3 regions of the Congzhengia sp. genome follow, and region 1 is predicted to be linked to each of the others. Evidence: a T-box and tRNA genes for the amino acid it is inferred to sense, from the RefSeq annotation. Region 1 holds a T-box; the other regions hold tRNA genes.
The links. The T-box of region 1 lies ahead of pheS (phenylalanine--tRNA ligase subunit alpha). A T-box ahead of a tRNA ligase gene usually reads a tRNA of that ligase, here a tRNA-Phe.
Positions count from the first base shown of each region.

Region 2: it has a tRNA-Phe gene. The T-box ahead of pheS (phenylalanine--tRNA ligase subunit alpha) is inferred to sense a tRNA for this amino acid. The anticodon was not compared.
Region 3: it has a tRNA-Phe gene. The T-box ahead of pheS (phenylalanine--tRNA ligase subunit alpha) is inferred to sense a tRNA for this amino acid. The anticodon was not compared.

Region 1 is NZ_JAXUNN010000007.1:57,735-59,993, reverse strand. It holds gene secD (protein translocase subunit SecD) at 1-576, opposite strand, end outside; T-box leader at 787-1,026, shown strand; gene pheS (phenylalanine--tRNA ligase subunit alpha) at 1,122-2,141, shown strand; gene pheT (phenylalanine--tRNA ligase subunit beta) at 2,213-2,259, shown strand, end outside.
Region 2 is NZ_JAXUNN010000006.1:4,310-6,568, forward strand. It holds gene WIG73_RS00395 (metal ABC transporter substrate-binding protein) at 1-453, opposite strand, end outside; gene WIG73_RS00400 (transcriptional repressor) at 450-875, opposite strand; tRNA gene WIG73_RS00405 (tRNA-Val) at 1,063-1,138, shown strand; tRNA gene WIG73_RS00410 (tRNA-Asp) at 1,151-1,227, shown strand; tRNA gene WIG73_RS00415 (tRNA-Phe) at 1,234-1,309, shown strand; tRNA gene WIG73_RS00420 (tRNA-Gly) at 1,336-1,410, shown strand; gene WIG73_RS00425 (TrkA family potassium uptake protein) at 1,492-2,169, opposite strand; gene WIG73_RS00430 (potassium transporter TrkG) at 2,195-2,259, opposite strand, start outside.
Region 3 is NZ_JAXUNN010000038.1:107,994-110,252, reverse strand. It holds gene WIG73_RS09250 (dihydrodipicolinate reductase) at 1-380, opposite strand, end outside; tRNA gene WIG73_RS09245 (tRNA-Cys) at 831-905, opposite strand; tRNA gene WIG73_RS09240 (tRNA-Gly) at 965-1,039, opposite strand; tRNA gene WIG73_RS09235 (tRNA-Phe) at 1,066-1,141, opposite strand; tRNA gene WIG73_RS09230 (tRNA-Asp) at 1,148-1,224, opposite strand; gene WIG73_RS09225 (hypothetical protein) at 1,400-1,684, opposite strand; tRNA gene WIG73_RS09220 (tRNA-Val) at 2,074-2,149, opposite strand; gene hslO (Hsp33 family molecular chaperone HslO) at 2,218-2,259, opposite strand, start outside.

The DNA.
Region 1 (2,259 bases):
AATAGAGATATAATTGCTTCCGGATGGCTTGGATGCAGCGGCGCTGGTAGCCTGGTAGAACTTGTCCACACCGGAATCTTTTAATTTCAGTTTTACATAGTGTGCAGCAGCGCCTGTTTCGTCAATCTGGCCGTAAGCGGCGGTTGCAGAATCAACGTCGGAGCCCTCTAAAACAACGTTGCCGTCAGAATCCTGAAACGAGAGCACGGCGGTTTGTCCCAGCGTGTCAACCGCTTCCTGCGGATCTTGAATGGCGGGAATTTCAACTCTGACCTTTTTATCTCCCTGACGCGAAACGGTAGCTTCGCTGTAGCCCAGCGAGTCTAAACGGTTTCTCAATACGTTTTCCACAGATTTCATCTGTTCGTCTGTAACAGAGTCTGCCTGTGCTTCGTATGTGATTACCGACCCGCCGACCAAGTCGAGCCCCTGTCTGATACCCCAATCCTCGTCTAAAGCGTTGGGATATTGAATGTCATAATCGAAAACGCTTATATTCATACCCACCAGTACGACAATGACTGATGTGATGATAACAAGTAGGGCGATGATTAATTTCGCGATACTTTTTCTCATTTGTGTTTTCCTCCTTTTAAAATCGCATAAAACTATTATATATATTTTTTTCATTTTAGTCAACACTAAATTGTGAAAATTTCCTAAAAAACTTGAATTAACTTCAAAAAAAAGGAATTGCAAAAACTTTTTTTTCTGAAATTCTGCAGTTTTTTTAAAATCAGCTTGCAATTCGTTTTAAACTGTGATAAAATATAAAAAAATAAATATTTTTCGGCAATGATGAAGCAAAGTAACCCCGCACTACCTATAAAAGAGAGGATTTTTCACCGGCTGAGAGAAAATCCGGTTAAGGCGGAAGGCGAAATTTCACTTCGGAGTTCCACGCTTGAACGGGTTAACTGATTAGGGCGCGGCGAATGGCGCACGTTACGCGTAAATGAAGTGTCTTTCTTATTTATTAAGGAAGAAATCAGGGTGGTACCGCGGATATAACTGTCCGTCCCTTTTGGGGCAGGCAGTTTTTTTGTGCCCTTTTCTACAAACCGCGCTTTGTAAGCCCACGCAAAGAACGGAAAAATTGGTGGGCAGAAAGGTTTAGAACAATGAAAGAGCAGTTATTATCCATTAAAAAAGCTGCAGAGGAAAAGCTTTCTCAGCTCCATACGGTTCAGTCCTTAGAAGACGTTCGAATTCGTGTGCTGGGGAAAAAAGGCGAACTGACACAGGTGCTTCGCCAGATGGGGTCTTTGTCGGCAGAGGAGCGCCCGGTTATCGGAGCATTGGCAAACGACATCCGTACGGCGATTGAAAACTCAATTGCAGAAAAACGAAACGAGCTTTTAAAGGCAGAGCGGGAACAGAAGCTGAAAGACGAGGTTATTGACGTTACCATGGCGGGTAAGCGTCCTCATATCGGTGGTTTGCACCCGATTACAAAGGTATTGGAAGAAGTTAAAGATATATTTTTGGGCATGGGCTTTTCTGTCGCGGAAGGCCCTGATGTTGAGCTGGACTATTATAACTTTGAAGCGCTGAACATTCCGAAAGAACACCCGGCCCGCGACACCCAGGATACGTTTTATATCAGCGACAACGTGGTGCTGCGTACGCAGACGTCACCGATACAGGTTCGTGTAATGGAAAAGAGCCGCCCGCCGATTCGCATTATTGCGCCGGGCCGCGTTTACAGAAGTGACGCGGTGGACGCAACCCACTCTCCCGTGTTTCATCAGGTGGAAGGCCTTGTTGTTGACAAAGGCATCACCATGGCGGACTTAAAGGGAACGCTGGAGCAATTTTTACAAACCCTTTACGGGCAGGAGGCAAAAATCCGTCTTCGTCCGCACCACTTTCCGTTTACAGAGCCCAGCGCAGAGGTGGACGTTTCCTGCTTTGTGTGCGGCGGCAAGGGCTGCCGTGTGTGCAAGGGAGAAGGCTTTATTGAGCTTTTGGGCGCCGGTATGGTACACCCCGATGTTTTAAGACGGTGCAACATAGACCCAGATGTTTACAGCGGTTTTGCATTCGGCATGGGCCTTGAACGCATTGTTATGAGAAGAATGAACATTGACGATATGCGTCTTTTATATGAAAACGACATTCGGTTCTTAAAACAGTTTTAATTTGTGCGCTGCAAGTTAACACCCGCAGAGGCGGCGCAAAACGAAAAGCGGGTAGAAAGGTATGAAACATTATGAAATTACCACTTAGCTGGCTTTCAGATTATTTAGATATGACAGG
Region 2 (2,259 bases), on a different contig from region 1:
ATATTCATAAAATCCGCTGTGGTCTTCGTCTGCGTGTTCTTCGTGATTGTGGTTCATTCCCTCGGTAAGTTCTTCGGGAACGGTTTCCACGCAGTCCATCATGAAAAGTGTTTTCCCCTCGTCAAGCTGGGAGGAGGAAATCAGTTTTTTTGCCCATTGGTCAGATTCGCCGCCGCCCATGATAAAAATGTCTGCCTGCTGAATTTTAATAATATCTTGGGGCGTTGGTTCAAAGGTGTGGCTCTCTTGGCCGGGAGAGAGCAGCATGGTAACGTCTGCCAATTCGCCGGCAAGCTGCCGCGCAAAGTCAAAGGGCGGAAAGTTTGTGGCGACAATTTTTAGTTTTTTATCCCCGCCGCCGGAAGGGGGTTCCGCCGGGCCGCACCCAAACAGGGAGAGAACCGCAGAAAATATCAGTGCCAGGGCCATTAATTTTTTATATGGTTGTTTCATGTTTTTATCTCCTTTTTGTTTGCGCAGTTGGCGCAGGTGCCATATATAATGGTCTTTAAATGGTCAATGGAAAAGCCGTGGTGGCTGGTCATGTGCGCCTCAAACTCCTTCACCAGTCCGCAGTTTAAATGAATCAGCTCTCCGCAGCCGGTACATTTTAAGTGAAAATGCTCATGGCAGTGCTCGCTTTGGTTGGCAAACTGATAAACCACCGCTTTCACGTCTTTTCCGCTGAATCGGCGGATTTCACCGTCCTCCGTCAGCTTTTTTATCAAGCGGTAAACGGTGCTTTCCCCAATTTTTGCCTGCTGCTTCACGCTGTTTGAAACTTCTTTGGCGGAAAACTGCCGGTCTGGATTTGCCGCAAAAAAGTCATAAATCAATTGTTTTTGTTTCGTGTTGTAGCTGTTTCTGTCGTTCATTGTATCCTCCTGAATTTGAGAATTACTCTCATATTATACCCCGGTTTTGAAAAAAAGTCAAGGAATAGAACAAAAAAGTTGCGCTATTGCTTATATTTTTATAAAAAGTAAAAATAAAAAAATTTTACTTGACAAACCGATTATTTTATAGTATAATATTTTTGTCGCTGAGACGACGGACAAAATTGGGCGCTTAGCTCAGCTGGGAGAGCATCTGCCTTACAAGCAGAGGGTCACAGGTTCGAGCCCTGTAGCGCCCACCAATTTGTCTTTATGGCTCGGTAGTTCAGTTGGTTAGAATGCCAGCCTGTCACGCTGGAGGTCGTGGGTTCGAACCCCATCCGAGTCGCCAACCCATGCCTCTGTAGCTCAGTCGGTAGAGCAAGGGACTGAAAATCCCTGTGTCGGTGGTTCGATTCCGCCCGGAGGCACCACCGTGTTATTTTTTAGATGTTATTGTGCGGGAGTGGCTCAGTGGTAGAGCGTCACCTTGCCAAGGTGAACGTCGCGAGTTCGAATCTCGTCTTCCGCTCCATTTCGGAACAAGCAAAGCTTGTTCCGATTTTTTTATCCGAAATTAGACATAAAAAAAGACCGGTAACGGTCTTTTTTTCTATTAATAACATTTCGCTTCCAATGCATTAATTTTCTCCCTGTCGCCAATAACGACAATGGCGTCCTCCTCGGTAAAACGGTAGTCTGAAGTCAGCTCCGTCATTACTCCGGCAGGATTCTCCACCGCAATGATGTTTAAGCCAAACTTTTTTCTCACATCAACAGAACCGATTGTTTCGCCGATAAATGCCTCTGGAATACAGAGAGTGGAAATGTCGACCTTTTCGCTCAGCTCGATATAATTAATCATTTTAGAGGTTTCAAGCCGCCTTGCAAGACGCACAGCCATATCGTGCTCGGGGAAAACCACCTCGGCGCCCAGCTTTTTTAAAATTTCGCCGTGTTCTTCGCTGTTGGCTTTTGCGATTACGCGTTGAATTCCCAGGGCGTTTAAATAGAGCACAGTTAAAATGCAAACGTCCATTTTTTCTCCAATACACACCACCACCGTGTCGCAGTTTTGAATGCCGGTGTCGGAAAGGGATTCTTTGTCCAGCGTCTTAACTACAAAGGCATTTTCCGTATATTCTCTGAGCTGACGGATTTTATCTTCGTCTGCGTCAATTACCAAAAGTTCGTGTCCGCTGGCTGCCAGCGCAAGGGACAGGGCTTTTCCAAACCGTCCCAGCCCAATAACGCCATAGGAGTGGCTTTGTTCTGCTTTTCTCATAAAATTCATGGTTTTCCTCCAATAAAATTCAATATTAACCAATTGCAATGTTGCCTTCCGGATAACGCACCTGCTGTTCATCAGCAAAATACCACACAG
Region 3 (2,259 bases), on a different contig from region 1:
TGTTCTTTGGCAATAACGTCAAGAGTGTTAGCACGTACAGGGTCGGTTGTCCAACAATAGGTAGCCTCCTCGCAGGTCGAGATGACGTTGATTCCACGACTCAGACATTTAACAAAGTGTTCGTAGCAGTCACTAACCAGACTGAAAAGTGTAACAACTGCGATATCAGCATCGGTGTTGTCCAAGATTTCGTCGGCATTGCTATTGATAATCACACCCGTTTTGACACCAAGCTCTGCAAAATCACCAATATCCATTCCGACCACTTCAGGGTTTATATCAATTGCACCAACAATTTGTACTCCGTGCTCGTACATATATCGCAATGTATATTTACTCATTTTTCCGCATCCATACTGAATAGCTTTAATTTTTTCCATAAATAATACTCCTCTTTCCTTCAACAGCGCCCGCACAGCCCACGACTACGGGTTTTGCTGAAAAATCTGTACCATAACAGTTATTTGCCATTATGATGTACCAAATTTGATAAAATATACATATAGCACTGAAAAAGAACCATTTAGTTACAATTAAGTAAATTGTAAAAAGCCAACTGTCATATTTCAAACAATTGACCATATAAATTGATTGGCTGTGTAAATACATATGAAAAAGGATATATTAGATGGCTTAACCCTTCCAAAAAAAATACCTATGCGCCGCAGGCACATACTCGCGAAAAGGCGGCAGTAACTGTAAGCCGTTGCAAGCGAGCTTGCAAGTGAACAGGCATAAGCGTGCCTTTTTGCGAAAGAGGAGCGGCAGCCGATTAAGTGAAGCCGTATTTTCGCATGAAAATGCGGCGAACCAAAAGGTTCGCCGCAACGTGGAGGCGCCACCCAGATTTGAACTGGGGAATCAGGGTGTTGCAGACCCATGCCTTACCACTTGGCTATGGCGCCGTTTCATTCAATTTTGAAACTAAAATCTTGCCTTAACTTTAAGGCAAGATTTTAGTTTTTGGAGCGGAAGACGAGATTCGAACTCGCGACGTTCACCTTGGCAAGGTGACGCTCTACCACTGAGCCACTCCCGCACAATAACATCTAAAAAATAACACGGTGGTGCCTCCGGGCGGAATCGAACCACCGACACAGGGATTTTCAGTCCCTTGCTCTACCGACTGAGCTACAGAGGCATGGGTTGGCGACTCGGATGGGGTTCGAACCCACGACCTCCAGCGTGACAGGCTGGCATTCTAACCAACTGAACTACCGAGCCGCATTCAATAAAATTTTCCTGCGACTTTGTTATTATAGCATAATCATCTGGCACTGTCAAGAGTTTTTTTAATTTTTTGCCTCACAATCATAATATATGTGAAATCCGCAGTGATATTCCATGATTTTTTCAGAATTCTATGTAAGCCGCCGTATGGCGGCTTTTGAAAACACGATTACCGGCAGAAACAGCCGCCGTGGTCGAAACCGCCGCAGGAGTCGTCGACGGCTTCCTCAACAATGCGGCGCACTTCCCGAAGTGCCTCCTGTGCTTCACAGGCGCTTTCTGCTGCTTTTGCAGCAGCAGCTTCAGCCGCACAAGCGGCTTCTTTTGCTGTGCAAGCAGCTTCACATGCAGCTTTTTCAGCACGTTCTGCCATACAGGCGGCCCTTTCAGCAGCGCGGACTGCGCGCTCTAATTCGTTTCTGTTAAAATTGTTTGATCCTGAACAACAAGACATAAAATAAAACCTCCAAGATAATTGATTGGGAACAAATCCCAATATCAGTATATGTCATATTTTGTCGTTCGTGACATACATTATATCAAAAAGCGGCACGCCAAATGGCGTGCCGCAACAATGCGAACTGCTATCTTTTTTTTGCAAAGAAAAATCGGAGCAAGCAAAGCTTACTCCGATGTGGAAAGAGTGAACAATTTAGATATCTTTGCGCCGCAGGCGCATACTCGCAAAAGGTTGATAGCGCGGCGGAGGCGTGATGCCCGCGTTTACAAGGGCATAGCCACAGCAAGCGTGACCTTTTGCGAAAGAGGAGCAGCAACGGAGCATATGAAAAAATCCCACTCATTTGAGTAGGATTTTTGAATGCAGCGTAGTTTGCTGCGACGTGGTGGGCGCTACAGGGCTCGAACCTGTGACCCTCTGCTTGTAAGGCAGATGCTCTCCCAGCTGAGCTAAGCGCCCACATGTTGGTTCTAAAACCAACAAAAATTATTATACACGAAAGACAAAAGAATGTCAAGCAAAATTTTTTATTTTTTTGCTTTTTTTAAAAGCGCGTCCAACTCAAATTC